DNA from 4 places in the Neobacillus sp. S1115 genome. Region 1 is predicted to be linked to each of the others. Evidence: predicted binding sites of a transcription regulator. Region 1 holds the regulator's gene; each other region holds the start of a gene.

Region 1 (6,086 bases):
TTTCAGATAAGGCGGATGTTGAATTAGTCATTCCTCCATTATCCTTATGCACAGACAACGCAGCCATGATAGCTGCCGCTGGAAGTGTCATGTTTGAAAAAGGTATTAGAGGAGACTTATCATTAAACGCAATACCTGGATTGGATATTGAAACATATAACACCTGACCTTTCCTAACAAGGAAGGGTTTTTTTAATAAAAAAATCTAATTAAACGTTTGATTGATTTGGTTGATAAACTAATCAAACGTTTAATTGATATGGGCAATAAACTAATCAAACGATTGATTGAAAACGGCAAATGCTTAAAATATAGGCATTTTAAGAGTTAAACAAACATTTGATTAAACTTGGCTAATATAAAAATAGCAATTTTGTGGATAAGATTTTTTTGAAAAAGTGGAAAATTCAAATGACTTGTGGATAATTCAGTGGGTAATGTTGATAATGTGGATAAATCGACATTTTTTTGTGGATAATGTGGAAAAGTTAATTGGATAACTGAAATAATGGCATTTACAATGTGAATAATTCTGTGGAAAATTAGGCCTTTTGGATTACAAGCACAACAAAAAACCGGACTCCAACAGTCCGGTTATCCACATTATTCTGCCAGCTCGGCCCATTCTTCCATTAATTCGTCAAGCTCGGTCTTAGCCTTTTCATTTTTTAAATTAATCTCTAAAACCTTTTCATGGTCCTGAAAAACTTCTGGCTCGCATAATTGCTGTTCATAATTCTGAATCTCTTCTTCAAGCTCCGAAATGCGTTCCTCGATTTCTTCCAATTTGCGTTTTCGCTGGCGTTCCAGTTTTTTCGTTTCTTTATCCTGTTGATAACTGTTTTTTTCAGCAGGCTCTAAAGCAGAAACCTTCTTCTGGGAGGCAGCCAATGCGAGTGCCGTAAGTTCCTCCTGCTCCAGCTTTTTATCCACATAATAATCGTAGTCGCCGAGGTATTCAGTGCTGCCCGTGGGGCTCAATTCTAGTACCTTGGTTGCGATTCTGTTAATAAAATAACGGTCGTGTGAGACAAACAAAATAGTACCTGGATAATCAATTAAGGCATTCTCAAGTACTTCCTTGCTGTCCAAATCCAAATGGTTGGTAGGTTCGTCCAATATTAATAAATTTGCTTTCTCGAGCATTAGCTTGGCAAGGGCTAAGCGGGCTTTTTCGCCGCCGCTTAATGACAAAACGTTTTTAAGCACATCGTCACCGGAAAATAAGAAATTCCCAAGCACCGTACGGATTTCCTTTTCCGGTTTCAGTGGATATTCATCCCATAGTTCGTTTAAGACCCGTTTATTGGAGGTTAGGTTGGCTTGTTCTTGATCGTAATACCCGATGGACAAATTGGTTCCGTATTGAATAGTTCCAGCCAAAGCGGGAAGCTTTTTAATAATTGTTTTTAAAAGGGTCGACTTCCCGATTCCGTTAGGGCCGACAAGGGCAATGCTGTCGCCTTTATACACACGAAAGGAAATATCCTCGGAAACCTTCTCTCCATCATAGCCGACAGCAAGAGAATCAACAGTCAGTACATCATTGCCGCTTTGCCGCTCAATTTCAAATGAGAAAGAAGCGGATTTTTCATCCCCTGATGGGCGGTCCATGACTTCCATCTTTTCAAGCTTCTTCCGACGGCTTTGCGCTCTCTTAGTAGTAGTGGCCCGTGCGATGTTGCGCTGGATGAAATCCTTTAACGCGGCAATTTCCTCCTGCTGCTTTTCATAAAGCTTCATGTCGCGTTCATAATTGGCAGCTTTCTGCTCAAGATAAGTGCTATAATTACCGGTAAATCGCTGAATCAGGCGGCGTGATAGTTCATACACCTCTGTAACCACTTTATCCAAAAAATAGCGGTCATGCGAAACAATTAAAATCGCGCCATCATAGCCCTGCAGATATTGCTCCAGCCAGGAAAGGGTTTCGATATCCAGGTGGTTGGTTGGCTCGTCCAAAATTAAAATATCAGGTCTTGTCAGCAATAGCTTGCCTAGCGCAAGACGCGTTTTTTGTCCGCCGCTTAGACTTGAAATCATTAACGTAGTATCGGAAAAATTTAACCCATGCAATACAGAGCGGATATCGGCTTCATACTGATAGCCGCCTTGCTCTTTAAACTTTATTTGCAATTCATCATATTCCTTTAATACCCGTTCGTATTTTCCTGGGTCTCCGAAAACAGCAGGATCGGCCATTTGCTTCTCCAGCTTCCGGAGCGATTTTTCCATCGCCTGCAGGTTCTCAAAAACCGTCAGCATTTCCTCCCAAATGGACAGATTGGACTCCAAACCCGTATTTTGCGCCAAATAACCAACGGTAACATCCTTTGGTTTGATGATTTCGCCGCCGTCATAGCCCATTTCGCCGGCGATGATTTTCAATAACGTTGATTTCCCCGCTCCATTGCGTCCGACAAGGGCAACACGGTCACGGGTTTGTAATTCCAGTTTTATATTCGATAAAATAAGTTCAGCACCATAATATTTTTGTAATTGGTTAACCTGTAATAAAATCATTTTTTTCACCTCTATTACCTTACGACTAGTTTACCGTATTACCCGAATGTCGGCAATGAAGTGAAATTTTTAATGGAATTATAAAAAAATATACTGATAGTTCAAAGTTTCACACACATGGACATAAAAATATTGTATTATTTTTTGTAGGAGGATTTTTTTATGGCTGAATTTACTCATTTTAATGAAGAAGGCCGGGCCAAGATGGTCGATGTCAGCGATAAGCCGGAAACGGCACGCACGGCAATTGCCCAGTCTAGCATAACAGTAAGCACTGAAATTTATGAAAAAATCACAAACCACGAAATGAAAAAGGGCGATGTCTTAGCAGTTGCCCAGGTTGCTGCAGTGATGGCAGCGAAAAAGACATGGGATATCATTCCAATGTGCCACCCGATTCCATTAACAGGTATCAATATTAGTTTTTCGTGGGAGCAGGCCGGGCAGGAACAATATACACTGCATATTGCTGCATCAGTGAAAACCAAAGGCAGTACGGGGGTTGAGATGGAAGCGCTAACAGCCGCCTCTGTTTGTGCCCTGACCGTCTATGATATGTGTAAGGCAGTTGATAAAGGGATGGTGATTGGACCAACCTTTCTGGTGGAAAAAACCGGCGGCAAAAACGGTGATTTTAGAAGAGAAATCTAATATATCCATTAAAATTGAAGGGTGGGAGAAATATGTCCAATGAAACGATGAAAATACCACAGGCAACAGCAAAGCGTCTGCCCTTATATTATCGATTTTTACAAAACCTTCATTCTTCTGGCAAGCAGAGGGTGTCATCTGCAGAATTGAGTGAAGCAGTAAAGGTGGACTCGGCCACTATTCGCAGGGATTTCTCTTATTTCGGGGCCCTTGGGAAAAAGGGGTACGGCTATAACGTAAACTATTTGTTATCGTTTTTCCGGAAAACACTTGATCAAGATGAATTAACAAAGGTAGCGTTAATCGGGGTGGGTAATCTCGGCACAGCCTTTTTACACTACAATTTTTTAAAAAATAATAATACAAAAATCGCTTGCGCCTTCGATGTGGACCCCGGAAAAATTGGCGGTTCGATAGGCGATGTTCCCGTTTATTCGATGGACGATATAGAACAGTATTTGATCGATGAAAATATTTCGGTGGCGATTTTGACGGTGCCGGCCCCGGTTGCACAGCAGATTACAGATAAGCTTGTGAAAACGAATGTAAAAGGGATTTTAAACTTTACACCAGCGAGACTGAATGTACCTTCATCGATCCGCGTGCATCATATTGACCTGGCGGTGGAGCTGCAATCACTTGTTTACTTTTTAAAGCATTATCCAAACGACGAAGTAGAAGAATAAATAATCAATGGGCTTCTCGCCAAAATGGTGAGAGGCCCATTTTTCGTTTTGAAACATTTTTCCTAAACAGATCACTATACAAAAGGAGTTGAAGCGGGTAAAATGATTACACAAGTAATTATTGTAATCCAATAGGAAAGGTTGGGATTAAAATGACAGAAACAGTTCGTTCAATCCCACGTCCGCTCGTGAAAACAAACCAGTGGACAATTGTTTTAAGTGTTGTGTTAACATGGTTATCCGGACAGGAATGGTTTTTGTTAGTACCATTTGTTGCCGGTATGTCTGGTCTTTTATTCGAATTTAATCCGATTATGCAAATAGCAAAACTATTTTTAAGAAAGGACCCAAAGGCTTATATCCCTGAGGATTGGGAGCAGCAGCAATTTAATCAAAAAATTGCCGTATCGTGTTTGGGAATTGGATTTGTAGGATTCCTGCTGGGATGGAATGGTGTTGGCTATGTGTTCACGATTCTTGTCGCGGTGGCTGCCTTTGTGGCAATTCTAGGTTTTTGCATCGGATGCTTTATTCATTTTCAGTGGAACCAATACCGTTATAGAAGGGCGCACCAATAAAGGAGAGGTCTGAATTATTCAGCCTCTTTTTTTGTTTTTCTGCTTATATTTGACGCTTCCATATCCTTACATTTAAAATTAAATTGAAAATTATGAATTATCATTCATGAGGAGAGTGGCGTTTTTATGAAGCTTGTTTCCCAAGAGACAGAAGCAAGAGGAAAAAATTCTTACAGCTTTGATGAATTTCTCGAAAAACGTGACAACCTTGATTGGTACCGTGATGAACCGTTTTTACAAAAAGTGGTCAAGAAATTTACGGGTTCTCAGCACAGCCAAATCCACGAAAAACTATTATCCTTTTCACCAATAGTATCTGCAAAATGGAACCGGTTAGCCGAAAGAATTGCCAGACCGGAAGTCCGCCCCTATATGCTTCACTTTGATGCTTTTAATCATCGGATTGACCGGATTGTTCGTCCTCAAGAAGTTCATCAATTAGAGAATGAAATTTTCGGAGAAGGTCTTTTTTCCAGTAACATGACACCTTGGGAAAGCTTTGTGAAAAGAATGCTGATCCATCAGCTGGGTGAGGCAGGAGTGACCTGTCCGCTGACATGTACACATGGTTTAGTGGCTTTGCTTGACCAATTTCCGGATGAAGAATATCCAGAACTTCAAGATATATTACATCATACAAAAGAAGGGCTAAACGGCGAATTTGCCATTGGCGCTCAATTTATGACAGAAATCCAGGGTGGTTCTGATTTGCCGGCTAATGTTTTGGAGGCGGTTCCGGAAGGCAAGTGTTATCGTTTGTATGGGAATAAGTTTTTCTGTTCTGCGGCTCATGCCGATTATTCTGTGGTGACGGCAAAAATATCGGGAACTGACAAAGTTTCGACATTTATCGTACCATCCTGGCTTCCGGGGGATAAGGAGAAGGAGAAACGCAACGGGTACGAGATTAATCGGATCAAATGGAAGCTGGGAACAGCCGAGCTGCCAACTGGGGAGATTCAATATAAGGGGGCGCGTGCCTATCCAATCGGTCCAAAGGATAAGGGGATTGCAGTTGCAGTCGGAATTGTATTGACCTTGTCGCGGTTGGAAATTGGGATTGCCTGTGCTGGGTTTATGCTGAGGGCCTCTCGGGAGGCAAATTTGTACAGTGATTTCCGAAGTGTTTTTGGGAAGAAGGTAAAAGACTATCCACTCGCAGCAAGCAAGTTGAAACGAATCCAGCATGCCGCTGAGCGAACGACGGCGGGGGCATTCAAAATCTATAATCTTTTCTTGCAGTTGGATAAGCCGCTTAATCCAGGAATTAAATCGGACCATCCAATTGAAGTTAGGAAAAAGTTATTTAATCTGCGTGAACTTGTCTTGCTGCAGAAAATCTGTGCAACGAATGAGGGAGCGGAAATTTTACGGGAGGCTATCTCCGTGTTTGCCGGCCATGGAGTAATGGAGGAATTTTCGTCGCTGCCGCGTATCTTCCGCGATGTGGTCGTAAACGAACAGTGGGAGGGACCGCGTAATCTGCTGTTAACGCAAATTTACCGCGATTTGGGCAGGGTTTCTGATTGGTATTCACCTGCCGAGTTTGTGGCAAGCGTTCTTGAGGGAGCCGATTCAGAGACGATTAAAAAGTTTACGGACCAACTAGAGGACTTGCTGCAAAGACCTGTTTTAGGAGAAGTAAGTG
Region 2 (6,086 bases), 850 kb from region 1:
TCTGCCTGCTGAAGCCAAGGATTTGGTAAGTCATGCGACCATTAAAATTGGTGAGTCAGAAGTAATGTTTTCCGACACCTTCCCTGGACAGGATCATCAAAGCGGAAATCAAGTGACCATTTGTATTTCAACCAATGATGCAGACCAAGCAAGGAAAATGTTTGAAGGTCTTTCCCAAGGCGGTCAAGTTGGAATGCCTTTACAGGAAACTTTCTTTAGCCCTGCCTATGGTCAAGTAACAGACAAATTCGGCATAACCTTCCAAGTTTTCACAGAAGGCAAACCGCACCAATAATATCTTATCCAATAACAAAAGGCTCTGTTCGCAGCAATGGAACAGAGCCTTTGTCGTATTAGGAGGCTCCCACTACTAAGACTTATTTTTAAACATCATAATTTTCCTCATTTTTCTAACACTAACGAGAGATGAAAATCAATGGAGGGTTAGAAAATGAGCAGCAATAAAAGTCAAAAAAAGCAGACGTTTCCGCCGCAGCATCAGAACCATCAGCCGGGAACTGAGAGTGAAATGAACCCAAAGCCGATTTCTGTTGATTCCAACTATAAGCCGGCTGGAAAATTATCCGGAAAAACCGCAATTATTACTGGCGGCGACAGCGGAATTGGAAAATCAGTTGCAATTTATTTTGCTAAAGAGGGTGCAGATGTAGCAATTGTTTACCTAGAAGAACATCAGGATGCTGAGGAAACAAAGGGCATCGTTGAAGCTGAAGGACGAAGATGTCTTCTCTTTTCTGGCGATATTGGCAATGAGGACTATTGCAAAGAGGTTGTGAAGAAAACAATTGATGAGTTCGGCAGATTGGATATTTTGGTCAACAACGCAGCGGAGCAGCACCCGCAGCCAAGTATTTTAAATATCACTTCAGCGCAGCTGGAAAAAACATTCAGGACCAATATTTTCTCCTATTTTTATATGACGAAAATGGCGCTTCCTTTTTTAAAGAAAGGAGCATCCATCATCAATACGGCTTCCATAACAGCTTACCATGGACATGAACAATTGCTTGATTATTCGGCCACAAAAGGAGCGATTGTCACCTTTACTCGTTCGTTAGCCCTTTCATTGGCGAAGCAGGGAATCCGCGTAAACGGGGTTGCCCCTGGTCCAATCTGGACTCCGCTTATTCCATCGACCTTTACGGCGGACCAGGTCACCACTTTCGGATCAGATACTCCAATGGGGCGTGCCGGGCAGCCTCATGAACTGGCGCCAAGCTATGTTTTCTTAGCCTCAGAGGATTCGTCCTATATTAGCGGGCAAATGATTCATGTGAATGGCGGGACGATTATTAATGGGTAGAAAAAACGCATCGGGCTTACCGATGCGTTTTTTTCTGAAGCTCAGGCGCCTATTGGCGACTATTACACTCGTTTTTTCAATAGTTTGGGCACAAATCGGATATAACTAACCCATCTTCGCTCTTGATGTTGCCGGCTGATACTTTCTCATCGGTCCAAATTCAAGAACTTCTTGCAGATAAAGATTACCTTTTGGACTTGTCCGCTTAAGCAATTCCATCAAATATGTAATATCGTCCATCGCTCTATGTGTTTGATAGTTTGTGATTTTATGGGCTTCCAAAAGGGTAATCAGCTTGCCATTTGGAAAGCCATACTGTTTCCAAGGCACATTCCTCATCGTGCAAAACCACTGCAAGTCATTCACTTCCGGATACATGTGGTAAAGGAAACTGCGGTCAAAGGAAGCATTGTGGGCAAAAACAGAGTCAGCACGATGAAAATAGGTTTTAATCTTCACATCATAAAAACTTTTTCCTCGAACCATGTCATATGGTATACCATGAACCCGATAAGCCCTATCATAATTCTGGCGAGCCGAGTTTGAAAGCGGCTCTCGCAAAAAGGAATCTTCCTCCAAAATTTCTAATATTTCACCGGTTTCCGTACAGTAAGAAAATAACTTCAGGGCCAGTTCAATAACCTCATCAGTAGTCGGTCCCAGCCCCGTAGTTTCCACATCCAGCATTAATCCTAATTTCGCCTGTCTTTGCAAAGTGATCATTCCTTAAATCGAAAATTTCCTTTATTATACCAGATTCCCTTCACCCATCCCATAGCTTAAAAATTTCCACGCTGCTCTAATCCAACCATAAACGCTCTTATGACAATTTCCAGACTCTCATCCAAATCCAATGACATCTTAAATCCACCTCTTTGCTCTAGGGACGAGAATCCGTGCAGGACACTCCGCAGTCCCCTTACAGCATGGATGGCGAGATCACCTTCGAGGTGAAAAGCCTGCAGGACCCGGACGGAAAGGTCGACTATTTTTGCCCCCGCCTGCTGGACATCAACATCCTCCGGATCCGGTGCAAGCAAGGTGGCCTCATAGATTCCAGGATGTCTCCTGGCAAAGCTTACATATGCCTTACTAATCGATAGCAGTGCATCGGTTCCTGACACCCCGATAGCTGCCTGGGCCAATTCATCATACAACATGTTGAGTCCATAGATAGCCAGCTTTTTCCTTAATCCTGCCAGTCCATCGAAATGATTATATAGAGAAGGCGGGCGAATGTTCAGCTCTTTTGCCAGATTTGCCAAGGTAACCTCCTGCATGCCATATTGGTCGGCAAGGTCCCCTGCCACTTCCAGTATCGCGGATAATTCAAGTCCAACTTTCGGTCTAGCCATTTTAGTGCTCCTTTTTTCTTAATTTCTGTTCGAATTTATTGATAGCCATCGCCATGACTGCAACTGGGTTTTCTACCATTTCCCCGTGTCCGACAGCAAGTAAACTTGGGTTTAATTCAGCCAGTTTTCTAGCACTTTTCAGAGCGGTTTGTTTGCTCCACGTACCGAACGCGGGAAATGGAAACAGTGGTCTTATATCCCCTGCAACCGCTATGCCTCCTCTTGTCTGGAAGGCGTCACCTGCTACTAAAGCCTTCGTCCGCAAATCAAGAAATGACATCGACCCAGGTGTATGGCCCGGTGATTCAACCACCCTTAAGTGTCCAAGCTCATCCCCTTCCTTCAATAATACACTGGCTCTAGTTTTCAATTTCTTCGGCACACCGCCTTTAATCGGGGTCTGATCTTCATGGGAATCTAGGGAACGGTCACCGCACATTAATCGGTTATCTCTCACCGAAATATAAACAGGGACGTCCGGCAGTCTTTCCTTTAACAAATCCAGAGCTCCCACATGATCCTCATGGGCATGGGTTAAAACAATCTTTGTAATAGGTTTTCCAATTCTCTCGGCAGCCTGCAATATTCCCTTTGCACCAAACCCTAAGGCCGCATCAATTAGGGTTAAACCGTCGTCTTCGTCCACTAAATAGCAATTCACCGGAAACAAATTCGCCATAAACGTTACCTGATACAAATATCCCTTCTTGATCATTCTCATTATGACCAACCCCTTAACTAATATCATTAGTTTCATTTTAACTAATAACATTAGTTAAATCAAGAGGTTTATTTGAAAAATTTTCCTAAATTATCTTCCCTTCCAGTATGTAACAAATTGTTCAAAGCTTTTTTACGAATATGTGAATTAGTGAACAAAAAACTCTCAATTCAAACTAAATTTGATATATTAACAGTGTAGAAATTATTTAAAACTTATAAACCTTTTAAGGAGATGTTTCAAATGTTTGCAAATTGGTTGAGAGAAAACAAGATCGCCGCTGGAATTTTAACCGTCTTACGTTTATATCTCGGATATTCTTGGTTCACTGCCGGTTTTCATAAATTAACTGGAGGTTTTGATGCCGCTGGATTTTTAAAAGGAGTTACTGCCAATCCAGTAAAAGGTCCCGATGGTGCCGTTGTTTATGGCTGGTATGTGGAATTCCTTAAAGGCTTCGCCCTTCCTAACGTTGATATCTTTAACTTTATCGTTCCTTGGGGAGAAGTTTTAGTCGGCTTGGGGTTAATGTTAGGCTGCTTAACTACTGCCGCTGCATTCTTTGCCTTAGTGATGAACTTTGCGTTCTTCCTTGCAGGAACTGTATCTCACATTCCTACTGACATTTTCCTTGGCGTGATTATCTTAGCTGCAGGTTACAATGCTGGCCGCATTGGTCTTGACCGTTGGGTTGTTCCATTCTTCCGTAAAACTGTTTTAAAAGCAAACGATCCGGTTAAACTAAACGCTTAACAAAAAATCGCCTCAGTTCCAGCCGAACTGAGGCGATTTTTATTTTGTTCTGCCCAAACTTCTTCCGGCCTGAGATCAGTCGATTTCGGCCTCCAGCATTTCCAATTTGGTCATGTAACAAAGTGTTCAAAGCTTTTTTACGGATATGTGAATTAGCTTCCACAAAGCGCTCAATTCAAGTTTTATTTGCTATATTAACAGTGTAGAAATTATTTAAAATTTATAAATTTTTTAAAGGAGATGTTTCATATGTTTGCAACATGGTTAAGAGAAAATAAAATTGCCGCTGGAATTTTAACCGTCTTACGTTTATATCTCGGATATTCTTGGTTCACTGCAGGTTTTCATAAAATAACTGGAGGTTTTGATGCAGCTGGATTTCTGAAAGGTGTTACTGCTAACCCAGTAAAAGGCCCGGATGGTGCCGTTGTTTATGGCTGGTATGTGGAATTCTTAAAAGGCTTTGCCCTTCCTAACGTTGATATCTTTAACTTTATCGTTCCTTGGGGAGAAGTTTTAGTCGGCTTAGGATTAATGTTAGGCTGCTTAACAACTGCCGCTGCATTCTTTGCCTTAGTGATGAACTTTGCGTTCTTCCTTGCAGGAACCGTATCTCACATTCCTACTGACATTTTCCTTGGCGTGATGATCTTAGCTGCAGGCTACAACGCCGGTCACTTCGGTTTAGACCGCTGGGTTGTTCCATTCTTCCGTAAAGCAGTAATCAAAGGAAAAGAACCTATTAAACAAACCGCTTAACAACCATTAATCGCCTCAGTTCCAGCCGAACTGAGGCGATTTTATTTCGTTCTGCCCGAATTCTTTTCAGCCTGAGATCAGTCAATTTCGGCCTCTAGCATTTCCAATATCGTCATGTAACAAAGTGTTCAAAGCTTTTTGACCGATATGTGAATTAGCCACAAAAAAGCGCTCAACTCCAATTTGATTTGCTATATTAAGAGTGTAGAAAAGAAATTATTTAAAACTTATAAACCTTTTAAGGAGTTGTTTCAAATGCTTAACAAATGGTTAAGAGAAAACAAAATTGCCGCTGGTATTTTAACTGTCTTACGTTTATATCTTGGGTATTCTTGGTTTACCGCAGGTTTTCATAAGTTAACAGGAGGATTCGACGCCGCAGGATTTTTAAAAGGAGTGACTGCTAACCCTGTAAAAGGTCCTGATGGTGCCGTTGTTTATGGCTGGTATGTGGAATTCTTAAAAGGCTTTGCCCTTCCTAACGTTGATATCTTTAACTTTATCGTTCCTTGGGGAGAAGTTTTAGTCGGCTTAGGATTAATGTTAGGCTGCTTGACTACTGCCGCTGCATTCTTTGCTTTAGTCATGAACTTTGCGTTCTTCCTTGCAGGAACTGTATCTCACATTCCTACTGACATTTTCCTTGGCGTGATGATCTTAGCTGCAGGCTACAATGCAGGACATTTCGGTTTAGACCGCTGGGTTGTTCCATTCTTCCGTAAAGCAGTTTTAAAAACAAACAACCCGGTTAAACATACTGCATAACTAAAAAACACCTCTATCTCAGCCTTGAGATGGAGGTGTTTGTTTTTTGTAGATTAATAGCTGCTATCTTCCTTGAAACTCTGTCTGTTAACGTACCAATTTGTAACCTGTGTCAGGATAGCAAAAACAGCAAAGAAATTCATTGCCCAAACGTTAATAAATGGCGTAAGGCCGCCGAATTCTATCGTAGCATAGCCTTTAAACTTCATGACAATCATGGATTCAATAAAAATCAAAATGAAACCTACAACACCTGCAACCGCCGCTCTTATCATTAGTAATCCCTCCGAAAAGTTTTTGCTATATACTCAAATAATTTTTGTCTAAATTGTGAACTTGTTATACCCATTATATAGCAATTCAGAAGGAAACCAAAGTAAAAAAAATCACATTTTAAAAAAATAATTTG
Region 3 (6,086 bases), 650 kb from region 1:
TACAACTCATATTCGTGAAGTAATGTGTCAATATGCTGCATAAAACAGAATCCCCCTTTTTGGTGTTTTTTTTAACCCTTTCAAAATAAACCTGCACTAAGGTTATTATATAAAAAAACTGAAAGCTTGTTTGTAACGTTTTGGTAAATGCTGATTATAAGCACTGCATATTGTCATCGTACTGTTGACTAATTTTATAGATTGATAACATAATTCCGTGACTTTATATGGTATAATTATCCAAAACAAATGGAGGTTCGCAAATGAATGCAATTTTTCCAATCGTAACTTTCTTATTTTACATAGTTCCTATTGTATTTGTGATTTGGTTTCTAGTTAAATTCCTTAATATACAGCAGGAAAAAAATAATATTTTAAGAACTATAGCTGACAAGTTAGATAAGCTAAATAAGTAGACGGGAAACACCGTCTCTTTTTTATGAGACTGTTTACAAACTACTTCATAAACAAAAATAAGCAAGGTGAAAGCGACAGAATTAAAGGAGGAAGATTGGACCTGGAATCGTGTTTTGGAAAGGGTTTTGGAATTGTTTAATCGCCAAAGCATTTGCAGGAGAATTTAGTGTTTATTTTTCAACCATCTAACGACCCCATAAATAATAAGCAGTAACGCACCCATCTCGATTGCATGGTCGGCCAAGTTAAGAATTCCACCGGAGCGAATGATAAAATCTGTCACCTGCCCAAACAAAAGTCTATCAATGCCATTTCCAATCGCTCCTCCGACTAGGAATCCAAAACTACTATCGATGAGGGCACCCTTCATTTCTTCGGTTCTTCGAAAATATAAAACACCTATTACAAAAATCACAGCTACAACCCCGAAGAGTCGTGCATTACCTTGAAATAACCCTCCGGCCATTCCGCTATTTTCGATATGTGTGAGGTGTACTCCCCATACTGAAAATGTTTCATTGATATCAATGTATGCCCGAATTAGAAACTTAGAAAGCTGATCCATCATAATAACGAGGATGGCAATTACATAAAATAGCATATATTGTCCTTCTTTCCTGCAGAATTACTTGCATCCTAATCATCATTATAATGGAAGGCTATGGGAGAAGTAATTGGTTGTAATTATTCATATTTTGTTGAATGAAATTATCTCAGATTCGAGACACTTTGTTTGACTACTACAAATTTGAGAAGTACTATGGTTACATAAAGTATATTTGATAACTAAAAATTACCTTATATATCGTACCAAAAGCAAAAAAGGCATGCCAATACAGTAGATCTACAGAGAATTATTTTTTGTTGAATAATGATTATATATTGAAGCCGGCTAATTCTAAAATAAAAAATATTCCGTTGACAAATAATAGTTGTGAGGTCGATAAGTTAGTTGATTTATATAAAATTGGAGGAATGCATCATGGGTAAACTAGACGGTAAAGTAGCCATTATTACAGGGGCAGCACAAGGTATGGGTGCTATGCATGCTCGTAAATTCGTGGAAGAAGGAGCAAAAGTAGCCATTACTGACCTTAACTTGGAGGGTGCACAAAAACTAGCCGATGAATTAGGGGAAAAAGCAATCGCTCTTAAATTAGATGTTGCTAGTGAAGAGAATTGGATAGAAGTTGTAACAAAAACAGAAGAAACCTTTGGTCCTATCAATGTGTTAGTAAATAACGCAGGGATTGGTATCTTCAAAACATTGGAAGAACTAACTGTCAAAGACTTTGAATTAACATTTAAAGTAGATGAGCTTGGAGTATTCCTAGGAATGCAAAAAGTAGTGCCTTCTATGAAAAAAGCTGGTGTAGGTTCCATTGTTAATATTTCATCTGTAGATGGTTTGGTGAGTGCACCAACGGCTATTGCTTATAGTGCTTCTAAACATGCTGTAACTGGTATGACAAAGGGTGCAGCTGCTGAGCTTGGACAATATAACATCCGTGTAAATTCTGTACATCCAGGAATTATCAAAACACCTATGGCTGACCAACCAGATGTAGAAGCATATCTAAAGCAACTTGAACAAGATATTCCTCTAAGAAGAAGAGCAGAAGTAGAAGAAGTATCTAATTTAGTTATATACCTTGCATCTGATGATTCAAGCTATTCAACTGGAGCCCAATTTGTAGTAGATGGCGGAATGATCTCTGACTTATAATTGATAAAAACAACTCATGGTTGGAAAAGAAAAATAAGGATGCATGGGAAGGATGCATGGGGACGGTTCTTTTGCATCATTTTAGCTGTTCTCAGCTCATTTGCCGGAGATGGAACCTAAACCGGCATAGTAAGAAAAGAAATAGGTTTGTTACACTATTTGGCGCATTTCTATTAAGAAGAAATGCGCCAAATTTTATCTTAAACAATAAATTTAAGAAATCCATTCGTTATACAGCTACTTACTCCCGCGCACAGCATAAAAATCGTTTTCTTCCGAGCGAAATATCATCCACAAGATTTTGAGGAATATTTAAAAGCCTGGCACTACTGGAAGAACATTATTAAATAGTAACAGCTGAATTTCTACTACATTCGTGTAACAAATAGTTTGATTTGTTAAAATTTTTTTGCACTTGTTTGAATTTATTTTAAGAGATTGTTAAATCTTGAACAATCCTCCCTGAAGCCAAAATACATTTGCTATGCTGTGGATGTATCGAAACTAAATTGCGGAGGTGTTGTTAATGTTAGTAAATTGGTTAAGACAAAGCAAAACTGCATCGGGTATTTTAACTGTTCTTCGTTTATATCTTAGTTACGTTTGGCTCACGGCGGGGTGGCACAAATTATCAAGCGGAGATTTTGACGCTTCGGGATTTTTAAAAGGAGCAATCGCTAACCCAGTTAAAGGTCCTGACGGTGCGGTAGTTTTTGGCTGGTATGTTGATTTCTTAAAACATGTTGCATTGCCTAATGCCCATATCTTCAATACGATTATTCCTTTAGGAGAATTTCTTGTTGGTTTAGGATTATTACTAGGATGCTTAACAACAGCTGCCATGTTCTTTGGTCTATTGATGAACTTCTCTTATTTATTTGCTGGAACGATTTCTTCGAACCCATTAGATATTCTATTAGGAGTTATAATCCTATTTGCAGGCGCTAATGCTGGAAGAGTCGGACTTGACGGCTGGATGAAGCCATTCATAAGAAAAACAGTACTTAAACGCAAAGTAAAAAGCAACAACCAAACCGTGAAAGATACCCAATCAGTCATAGACAATAAACCTGTCAACCTAAATTAGATGCATGGGTAGATGCATGGGGACGGTTCTTTTGCTTCATTTTCAGCTGTTTTCAGCTGTATTTGCTGGGGATGGAACCTGAACCGGCAATGTGGAATGGGACAAGAGAACCGTCCCTATGCATCATTCAAGAGGGATAGCCTCAATCGTTTTAACTTGAGTTGTCGCGAAATAAATCAATATACAAGTTTCCTTTTGTTCCTACAACTGCGTAAGAAATTTCAGAGGCCTGAATGTTTCTCCTTTTTAATTCTGCCAAGAACCAGTCTTTATCGTATTCGTGGTTAGAAAAATTCTTCTCTAATATTTCTCCATCAATAACCAGTTCTATAGGAACCTTACTTGAGGGTGGGACCAAATTTAGGTCCTTTCGCATTACATTTTGGTATTCTGCTTTTTTTAAAACCGATAGAGAACCATTTACTTCTAAAATGGCACATTCCACTTCTTCTATATTAAAGATATCTTTTCCTCGTAATGCCTGTGTAAGCATATCTAATGAATAACCAATCTTTTTAAGTGATTCTTCCATGATTTTTCCTTCTTGAATTAAGAAAGTTGGTTTTCCGGCAATCCATTCCTTATAGCGGTGTTTTTTAACAGCAAGGGTATTCAATGTAAAAATAACAGCACCCATTATAACGAATGCAAGGATAAAATACCGGAACTTAATATTTAGATTGAATGCTAGATTTCCTGCAATGGTTCCCATTGTAATCGTAGCGATGAAAAGGTGATACGTCTTTTGGAATATGGCCTGTTTCCCAAGAATATGTACAAAAACCCATAAGATGATAAATGCAGTTAAGGTTCTAAAGATGATTTCTAAAGATCCTGGCATCGCTGTTCTCCCTTGCAAAAGTCAAAACGGTAATAGTTGGCATCTATAAGCTAAAGATATTATGTTCTTCCTGCAAGTGAATTATCCGGAGTGTTTATATTTCATAAATTAAAAAATGTAAATACGTTCCCTTAATGGTGTTTCTTTAAAAATTTCAACATTTCGTTGAAGGCATGTTGAAATGATTGTTCATTAAATTTAGCAGAGTACGGGTCGCTGAATCCGTGTTGACCGTTAAATTTATGGATATCGATATTTTTTTGACCGAGATTCGAAATTAACTGATCCACATTAAAGGATTGTTCTTCTTCCGGAAAGAATAAAACCGTAGGGCATCGCGGCACAATCTGTTGGTAATTTCGAATTCTCGAACCATAATAGGCAACGACTCCATCCAAACAACCTTCCTCACTGCACAGCCAAGCAACCGTTGCGCCAACGCTAAATCCAATCAGATATATTTCTTCGTAATTATTTTTAACATCTAACAATAGATTCTTGATTTTTTTAACAGCTTCGGTGAAACCTACATTGTTCATAAAATGATGGTAGGCAATCTCTTCTTCAGAATAAGTAAAAGGTTGTTCTCGCTCTAATAAGTTCGGGCAGATCACATCAAAACCCTGTGTTGATAATAAATCACAAAAGTCTTCCATATGCTGATTAATGCCATAGATTTCGTGTATAACAATAATCAAATGACTTGAATTCTTCAGTATTTGGAGCATTTTATCCCCCATAAAGTGTCAATATTTAAAGGAAGCTTTCCGCAAATTGTTCTTCGGAAATGACTTTAAATCCATTTCTCTTTAGTAGTGCAGAAGTGACTCCCATTCCCTCGATTTTTTCGCCAATAAATTTGCCGTTATAGATCATCGAACTCCCGCAGGACGGACTGTTTTCCTTAAGAACCACTAAAGTCGCTTTTATTTCTTTTGCTTTTTCGAGTGTAGTATAGGCTCCGTTTAGGTAAAGCTGGGTAACATCTTTTCCTGATTGATCTACTACTTTCGCCTTTCCATCCAGCACATCTTCACCGTTGCCGCCGATGATTTCAGCAGGCGCTCTTGGCGTTGAAAAGCCGCCAAGTAATTCTGGACAAATGGTAATAGCTTTATTTTCTTCTACTAGTTTCCTAATTTTATTATTTAAACTATGTGTACCGTTATAGCGCACTTCCAATCCCGCTAAACACGAACTCACCAATATCATTTACGAACCCCCTTTCATGTAAATTTTAGCATATTCTCAGGGGGCGGCTCCTTTTGGGGTATAGGGGATGAAATGACAAGAACGGTCTCGAACGGTCCTTGTATATCATTTCAATAGCAGTTAGCCTAATAAAACACAATGATGGAACCTGAAACCGGCAATCGCAACAAAATGATGCATGAGAACCGTCCCCATGCATCATTATTTGTTATGTCCAACATATTGAAATGAGTAAATATGTGTTTTTGTTAGCTCAATGGCTTCTTGGATAAATGCTTCTGGAGTTTCTTTGAAGCCATTTTCGATCCAATTCTGGAGGAGTCCATAGAAGCCATAAGCTGTATAGCGTTTAAAATAATCCATATTAACTGGGATATTGTTGATGGTTTCGAAAATAAATTGTTCCTTATAGATTTTTATGATAGTTTGAGGGAACCGTGTATGCAATCCTGGTAACGTGTCATCGTAGTTGATCAATGTGAAAAAATTCTGATTTTTATAGATGTAAGAAACGATATTAAAAGATGGGGCATTTAGCTTGGTAGTATAAACCTTTTGACCAGGTACATATGCTTTGCCTACCGAATCTTCCAACCCCTCAAGCATGGAAATAAGTAAATCCTCAGCCAATTCGATCTTATCTGTGTAATGAATGTAAAAGGTACTGCGATTATAAGCGGCGTAATCGACGATGTCTTTTACCGTTACGGAATGGTACCCTTTTTCTTTTATGAGTTCAATCAATGCTTGCTTTAAATGTGCTTTTGTTCGATTTTGCCGTTGAGACGTTGTATTTTGTTCAT
Region 4 (6,086 bases), 1.6 Mb from region 1:
GCATGGCCTGCCTCATGGGTCAGGACATCAATATCACCAGAGGTACCATTGAAATTTGAGAAAATGAATGGCGCTTTATGATTTTCAATGTATGTGCAGTAGCCCCCGCTTGCCTTCCCCTTCTTGGCAACAAGGTCCATCAGATTATTTTCCATCATAAAGGTAAAAAATTCTCCGGTTTCCTTTGAAAGATCCTGATACATTTTTTGTCCGTTCTCAATGATCCATTCAGGACTACCCTTCGGTACAGCGTTTCCGGTCTCGAACACAAAGCCTTCATCATAGAATTTTAATTTATCGAGGCCAAGCCGTTCCCGTTGCCGCTCTTTTAGCTTAGAGGCAATTGGAACAATAAAGTCCTTTACCTGCTGACGGAAATTAGCCACCATCTCGGCGTTGTAATCGGTTCTCATCATGCGGTTATAACCAAGCTCGACAAAGTTTTTATAACCCAAGGCGTGAGCAATCTCGGTCCGCACCTTTACCAATTCATCATAAATCCGGTCAAACTCCGCTTCATGCTCTGCAAAGAAGCCAAATTTCGCCGTGCTGGCGCGTTTTCGCATCTCCCGGTCTGTCGATTCAATAAACGGGTCGATTTGCGCAAGTGTACGCTCTTCCCCTTCAAATTCGATTTTCGCCGATGCAACAAGCTTGGTGTATTCTGACGATAATCGGTTTTCCCTTTGCAGCAAAGGAACAATTTCCGGTTTAAACGTCTTTAGCTGACTTTCAGCAAGGGCGAAAAGCTGAGTGCCCCATTTATTTTCCAATTGCGGACGGAATTTGGAATCAACCAAAGCCTGATAATATCCTGTGATTAACCCTTCCACCTCAGGCTGGATTTCATCCATGTAATCCTGCTCATTTTTATAAAATTCATCATTCGTATCAATGGTGTGGCGAATATTACAAAGATTGAACATCGTTCCCAAGTCATTTCTCAGTTGATTGATTTCATTCATGGCCCCGCTCTGCTTTTCCACTGAGTCAGCGTTTTTGAAACGCTCCAATGCTTCATTAAATTTTGCCCGAACCTCGTCTAAGTTAGGTCGTATGTATGTATACTGTTCAAAGCCCATGAAAAAACCCCCTTTTTCATTTTTTTTGGCTATATTCATTTCGACACTATTGATTAATATTCCTTTTTGCAAAAAAAAATACGACTAAAAGCCGTATTAAAATTTTCCTGCAGGCAGACCTAATTTTTTTAACAGGTCAATTGCCTCCAGCTTTTCGGAATCAGATAAACTTGACATAAGCTTATCAATTTGTTGGGCATGTTCAGGAAAAATATCCTGAATCAATTTTTTCCCCTCATCTGTTATTTGTGCAAAAATGACACGTCTATCCGTCGGGCAGGCACTCCTTCTCAATAATCCCTTTTGTTCCAGCTTATCGACAACATACGTAATACTTCCGCTTGCAAGCAGGATTTTTGCACCAATTTGTTGCAGCGGCTGGTCGCCTTTGTGGTAAAGAAGCTCTAATACGGCAAACTCAGTTGGGTTTAGACCGCTTGCTTGGATCACTTTATTAACGTGTTCATTAATGGCTTTATAAGCTCTAGAGAGAACAATAAATAGTTTTAGCGAAACGGCTGTTGAATCTTTTTCCATAACAACTCATCCTTTATCTTTATTGGGAAATTGCCATCAAAAGCAAAACACCTATAATATCTCGATTTCAAAATTATTATAAAAAAATTTCGAACCTCTGTCAATTAACGGCAAAGTCACACTTCTTATCCTAAATGTTTATATGATAGAAAAAGTAAAAAGGATGGAATGCCCATCCTTTTTACTTAATTTCTTGAATTCTTTGATATAACTCTTCTTTTTCTTCATCAGAGAGCATTCGCTCGGCCATTGGAAAAAGGACGTTTTCTTCCTTGTTAAAATGCTCCGTTAAAATAAAGTAAGCATTTTGGATGTATCCAGCTAATTTTTTAAATTCATCAGGTGAAGATGGCATGCCTGTTTCCTGCTCAAGAAAGGATTTAATATGAGCTTTTGCTTGGTCATGCTCATACTCCATTACCGCTATTGGTCCAGAAGTTGTCCCAATATAAGTCCCCATCATTGGGAACAGCACACCTTCTTCTCTTTCCGAATGCGGGTCAAGCGCTGCCTGAAATTCTTTTACCTTCGTAATTAACTCTTGGAAATTAACTTCTATATCAATATCTTTATCAATTTTTTGGGTTAGGCTGAACAGTCCTTCCATTTGACTTCTTAATGGGGGATGTTCTTCTTTCAATTGCCTTAATCCCTTACTTTTTAGCTCAGCACTCGGCATCCCGCCGAAACCGCTCATACAACTGCTCATTACATTCACCTCTTTCAATCTTCTGCTTTCAGTATAAAAGCGCCATTACAATTATGTAGTGACAATCGTCACATCTATACCCAAATTACAACTTCCTCATAATATTATTGACAACTTTTTGAAAACGTTTTATTTTTTTGAAAAATTATAACATTTATCACTCAAAAAAATCTTTATAGTTTCATATAATAAAGTTAGATATTATGAAAGGGAGGTAAATATATTGAAAACCCCAAATTATCATGACTTTTATCAAACGGCATTTTTACCAATTGGTGCAAATGATCTTGTTTCGCTTAAGGATACAGATGCCTATATTCCAGAATCCAATTCTACACATTGGCTAATAGCCGTAGAAGGGGTTCAGCTCCCTCAGCCACGGATTTATTATCATTGGAAAGTCAGTATATATCCAGCCGCAAATGACGGCGACTTCAATTGGAAAAAGCCATATTATTGCTCAGAAAATATGGAACAAATGGATCATGCCATAACCCTTGCTTCCTCGCTTGCAGCCTCCTGCAAAAAAGATGAACTTTCCTCGGCAGCCCTTTTAGAGAAAATAAGCTGACCCTGTAAGTACTTACCTTCTAGCTTCACCTTCTTTTTATAATCTCTTGTGAAAAAATATACATATAGTGTAAATTGCAATTAGCTAAAAAAGGTGCTGCCTGCAATAGCAAACAGCACCTTTTTTTATGCTAACCTGAAGACAATCCCGTGTCCGCCTTTTGGATATTCCCATTTAATATTTTGGTAAGGGCAGCCAATCCGGCAGCTTCCGCATTCGTGACAGCCTTCATAACCTACCTGCATCCGCGTTCCTTCCCACTTATATACCTCGGCTGGGCAAAATACTGTACAAATTTTATCAGGACATTGGGTCATGCAAACGTCATGATCAAGAACGGTAAGATGGGACTTTGTGTCACACTTAAACCTGAGAAGATACTGTTTTTCCTCAATATTCTTCGTTGACATTATTTCACCGCCTTCCAAGCACGATAGAGATCTTGCAATACGCGAAGCGTTCCTCTTTGTGAGGTCATATTCTTAATAATTTGCTTTTGTTTATCACGTTTTGGCGTGCCATCAACTGTAAAGAATTTGCTAGCTGCCTGATTCATCATCGGAACATACTCTTTAAAATATTGCGGGTATTTTTCGAATGTATGGGCCGCATCTTTGTACTTCTCTAAATCTTTGATGATAAAGCTATTATAAAGGGCCTCGCGGTAGTTATTTAACATTGATTCGCTGAAATTGCCGTGGCGGTGCGCCTCAATGACAGTCTCGGCAGCCAATAAGCCAGAATGCATCGCCATGTTCGAACCTTCACGATGAATAGCGTTAACTAGCTGGGCAGCGTCCCCAACAACAATAACTCCGTTGCCTGCCACTTTAGGAACTGAGCGGTAGCCGCCTTCCGGAATGAGGTGGGCAAGATATTCAGCAGACTCGCCGCCGGCAATGAACGGCTTGACCATCGGATGATTCTTTAAGTAATCCAGCAGTTCATAGGGCTTCATTTTTGCTTTTATCATACTCGATAGTGTTGTCCCCACACCGATATTCAAACTCTCTTTGTTGGTATATAGGAAAGCCGTACCCAGATTTCCTTTTGTGGAATCTCCAAAGATCTCAATTGTGCAGCCTTGGTTGTCCTCCAAATTGAAGCGGTCATTTATTTTTTCTTTTGGAAGATTAACAACTTCCATAACTGTCAGCGCCACTTCGTCCGGGCGGAACTCCTTATGAAACCCAAGCTGTTTGGATAACAGGGAGTTAACTCCGTCAGCAAGGACGACTACATCTGCAAAAACCTCACCATCCGGCCGGTCAGTGCGGACGCCAACTACCTTGCCGTTTTCGACAATACATTCTGTGACAACTGTTTCGGTAATTAGAAGCGCTCCTGCCTCCACAGCTTTCTTTGCGAACCATTGGTCAAACTGGGCCCGTAGAACTGTAAAGTTATTATATGGCTCCACACCCCATTCAAGGCCTTTATATCCGAACGAAAGAACTGATTCTTTGTCCATCATCCAGAACCGCTGTTCAATGACTGGTCTTTCAAGCGGCGCTTCTTTCCAAAATTCAGGAATCAATTCTTCCATTTGCTGGCGGTACAATACTCCACCCATAACGTTTTTTGCCCCTGGGTACTCTCCACGTTCAATCAGCAGCACATTCAAACCGTTTTTAGCACAAGTGTAAGCACAAGAGGTTCCTGCAGGGCCAGCCCCTACCACAATCACGTCAAATTTCTCAGGCATAGCTCAGTTCACCGCCCTTTTCAGCTTTAAGCTTTTTAAATTGCTCGATTAGTTTAGGGATAATTTCCATTGCGTCTCCTACAATGCCGTACGTTGCCACGTCAAAAATCGGGGCGTTCGGGTCTTTGTTGATGGCAATTATAAACTCAGAATTCTTCATACCGACCACATGCTGAATCGCTCCGGATACTCCAATGGCAAAATAAATTTTCGGTGTGACCGTTTCTCCTGTCTGTCCAACCTGCTGCTCATGAGGCAGCCATCCTGCTTCAACGACATCGCGGGTTCCGCCTACGCTTGCGCCGATTGTTTCCGCTAATTCATGGATTAGCTGGAAATTTTGCAGGTCGCCCATTCCTTTGCCACCGCATACGATGACATGGGCATCGGCTAATTTAGCTTTTTTTGTTACGTCATTCACAATTTGTAGTACTTTTGTACGCATTTCCGCCTCGTTCAGAGCTATTTTCTCTTCAATGATCTTTCCTTGTCTTCCTGCATCCGGCTCAAGTGCCTTCATTACTTTAGGTCTTACTGTTGCCATTTGCGGGCGATGCTTCTTACAGAGGATCGTTGCCATAATATTACCGCCGAATGCCGGCCGGCTTGCTTCTAGCAATCTATTATCTACGTCCACATCCAGCATCGTCGTATCTGCTGTTAATCCTGTAACTAAATCAGTTGCAACAGCACTTGCCAAGTCCTTTCCGTTGGGGGTTGCACCGTAAAGAATAATTTCCGGCATATATTTTTGAGCTAGCAGCATAACACCGCTCATATAGGATTCTGTACGATAATCCTTCAAAACTGGATGGTCAATTACGTAGACCTCGTCAGCCCCATAAGAAATAACCTGATTTGCTAATGGCCTTATTTGATTGCCCAGCAAGAATCCCCCTAATGGGACCTCAAGCTTATCTGCCAGCTTCCTGCCGGCACCCAGCAATTCTAGTGAAACATCTTCAATTTTGCCGTCATTTTGTTCAATGAATACCCAGACTCCACGGTAATCGTCAAGATTCATTTAAGACCCCTCCCTGCTCTATACCCTAAAATTTATTAACATTATTTAGTTGACTGTAATGTAAACAGGTCTTTTTTCTCCATCAGAATATCCATTAGCTGACTTACCTGCTCATCGGCGGAACCATCTAGCTTTTTCCCGCCTTCAGGCCGTGGAGGTGTAAACATTTTGCCGACAACCGTAGGTGACCCTTTTAGGCCAAGCTGTGAGCGGTCAACATTTTCAAGATCATCCACTGCCCAAATAATAGGTTCATATCTTGCAGCACTAATCATGTTCGGCATTGGTGAATACTCGATATCATTGATTTCTTTTTCAACTGTTAATAGACAAGGCATTTCCGACTGGACCAGTTCGTATCCGTTGGTTAATTTCCGTTGAATTAAGACCGTTTTCTCACGCTCATTCACTTCTGTTACCTCAATCACATTTGTAACAGGAGGAATATCCAATCTCCG

What was found. The regulator Rex, encoded in region 1, represses fermentation and respiration genes when NADH is low (regulators of the CRP and FNR family bind a similar motif). The targets are predictions, from matches to a motif close to TTGTGAAATATTTCACAA.
Region 2: a site for Rex is predicted at 3,541-3,558, ahead of ACZ5B7_RS05315 (DoxX family membrane protein). Genes of this name have one in related genera too.
Region 3: a site for Rex is predicted at 2,582-2,599, ahead of ACZ5B7_RS04280 (DoxX family membrane protein). Genes of this name have one in related genera too.
Region 4: a site for Rex is predicted at 2,385-2,402, ahead of ACZ5B7_RS08890 (hemerythrin domain-containing protein). Genes of this name have one in related genera too.

The regions. Positions count from the first base shown of each region.
Region 1 is NZ_AP038275.1:245,892-251,977, forward strand. It holds gene tsaD (tRNA (adenosine(37)-N6)-threonylcarbamoyltransferase complex transferase subunit TsaD) at 1-167, shown strand, start outside; gene ACZ5B7_RS01395 (ABC-F family ATP-binding cassette domain-containing protein) at 604-2,523, opposite strand; gene moaC (cyclic pyranopterin monophosphate synthase MoaC) at 2,686-3,174, shown strand; gene ACZ5B7_RS01405 (redox-sensing transcriptional repressor Rex) at 3,207-3,860, shown strand; gene ACZ5B7_RS01410 (DUF4395 domain-containing protein) at 4,013-4,438, shown strand; gene ACZ5B7_RS01415 (acyl-CoA dehydrogenase family protein) at 4,565-6,086, shown strand, end outside.
Region 2 is NZ_AP038275.1:1,092,407-1,098,492, reverse strand. It holds gene ACZ5B7_RS05340 (VOC family protein) at 1-295, shown strand, start outside; gene ACZ5B7_RS05335 (SDR family oxidoreductase) at 452-1,324, shown strand; gene ACZ5B7_RS05330 (exonuclease domain-containing protein) at 1,430-2,047, opposite strand; gene ACZ5B7_RS05325 (TetR/AcrR family transcriptional regulator) at 2,104-2,679, opposite strand; gene ACZ5B7_RS05320 (MBL fold metallo-hydrolase) at 2,681-3,400, opposite strand; gene ACZ5B7_RS05315 (DoxX family membrane protein) at 3,644-4,153, shown strand; gene ACZ5B7_RS05310 (DoxX family protein) at 4,403-4,912, shown strand; gene ACZ5B7_RS05305 (DoxX family protein) at 5,168-5,677, shown strand; gene ACZ5B7_RS05300 (hypothetical protein) at 5,731-5,952, opposite strand.
Region 3 is NZ_AP038275.1:900,698-906,783, forward strand. It holds gene ACZ5B7_RS04265 (YwqG family protein) at 1-41, opposite strand, end outside; gene lspA (signal peptidase II) at 581-1,018, opposite strand; gene ACZ5B7_RS04275 (SDR family NAD(P)-dependent oxidoreductase) at 1,400-2,143, shown strand; gene ACZ5B7_RS04280 (DoxX family membrane protein) at 2,670-3,230, shown strand; gene ACZ5B7_RS04285 (DUF421 domain-containing protein) at 3,382-4,071, opposite strand; gene ACZ5B7_RS04290 (dienelactone hydrolase family protein) at 4,203-4,799, opposite strand; gene ACZ5B7_RS04295 (2-thiouracil desulfurase family protein) at 4,825-5,283, opposite strand; gene ACZ5B7_RS04300 (TetR/AcrR family transcriptional regulator) at 5,485-6,086, opposite strand, start outside.
Region 4 is NZ_AP038275.1:1,808,576-1,814,661, reverse strand. It holds gene ACZ5B7_RS08900 (M3 family oligoendopeptidase) at 1-1,082, opposite strand, end outside; gene ACZ5B7_RS08895 (MarR family winged helix-turn-helix transcriptional regulator) at 1,179-1,619, opposite strand; gene ACZ5B7_RS08890 (hemerythrin domain-containing protein) at 1,801-2,328, opposite strand; gene ACZ5B7_RS08885 (hypothetical protein) at 2,552-2,899, shown strand; gene ACZ5B7_RS08880 (ferredoxin family protein) at 3,025-3,309, opposite strand; gene ACZ5B7_RS08875 (FAD-dependent oxidoreductase) at 3,309-4,604, opposite strand; gene ACZ5B7_RS08870 (electron transfer flavoprotein subunit alpha/FixB family protein) at 4,597-5,628, opposite strand; gene ACZ5B7_RS08865 (electron transfer flavoprotein subunit beta/FixA family protein) at 5,670-6,086, opposite strand, start outside.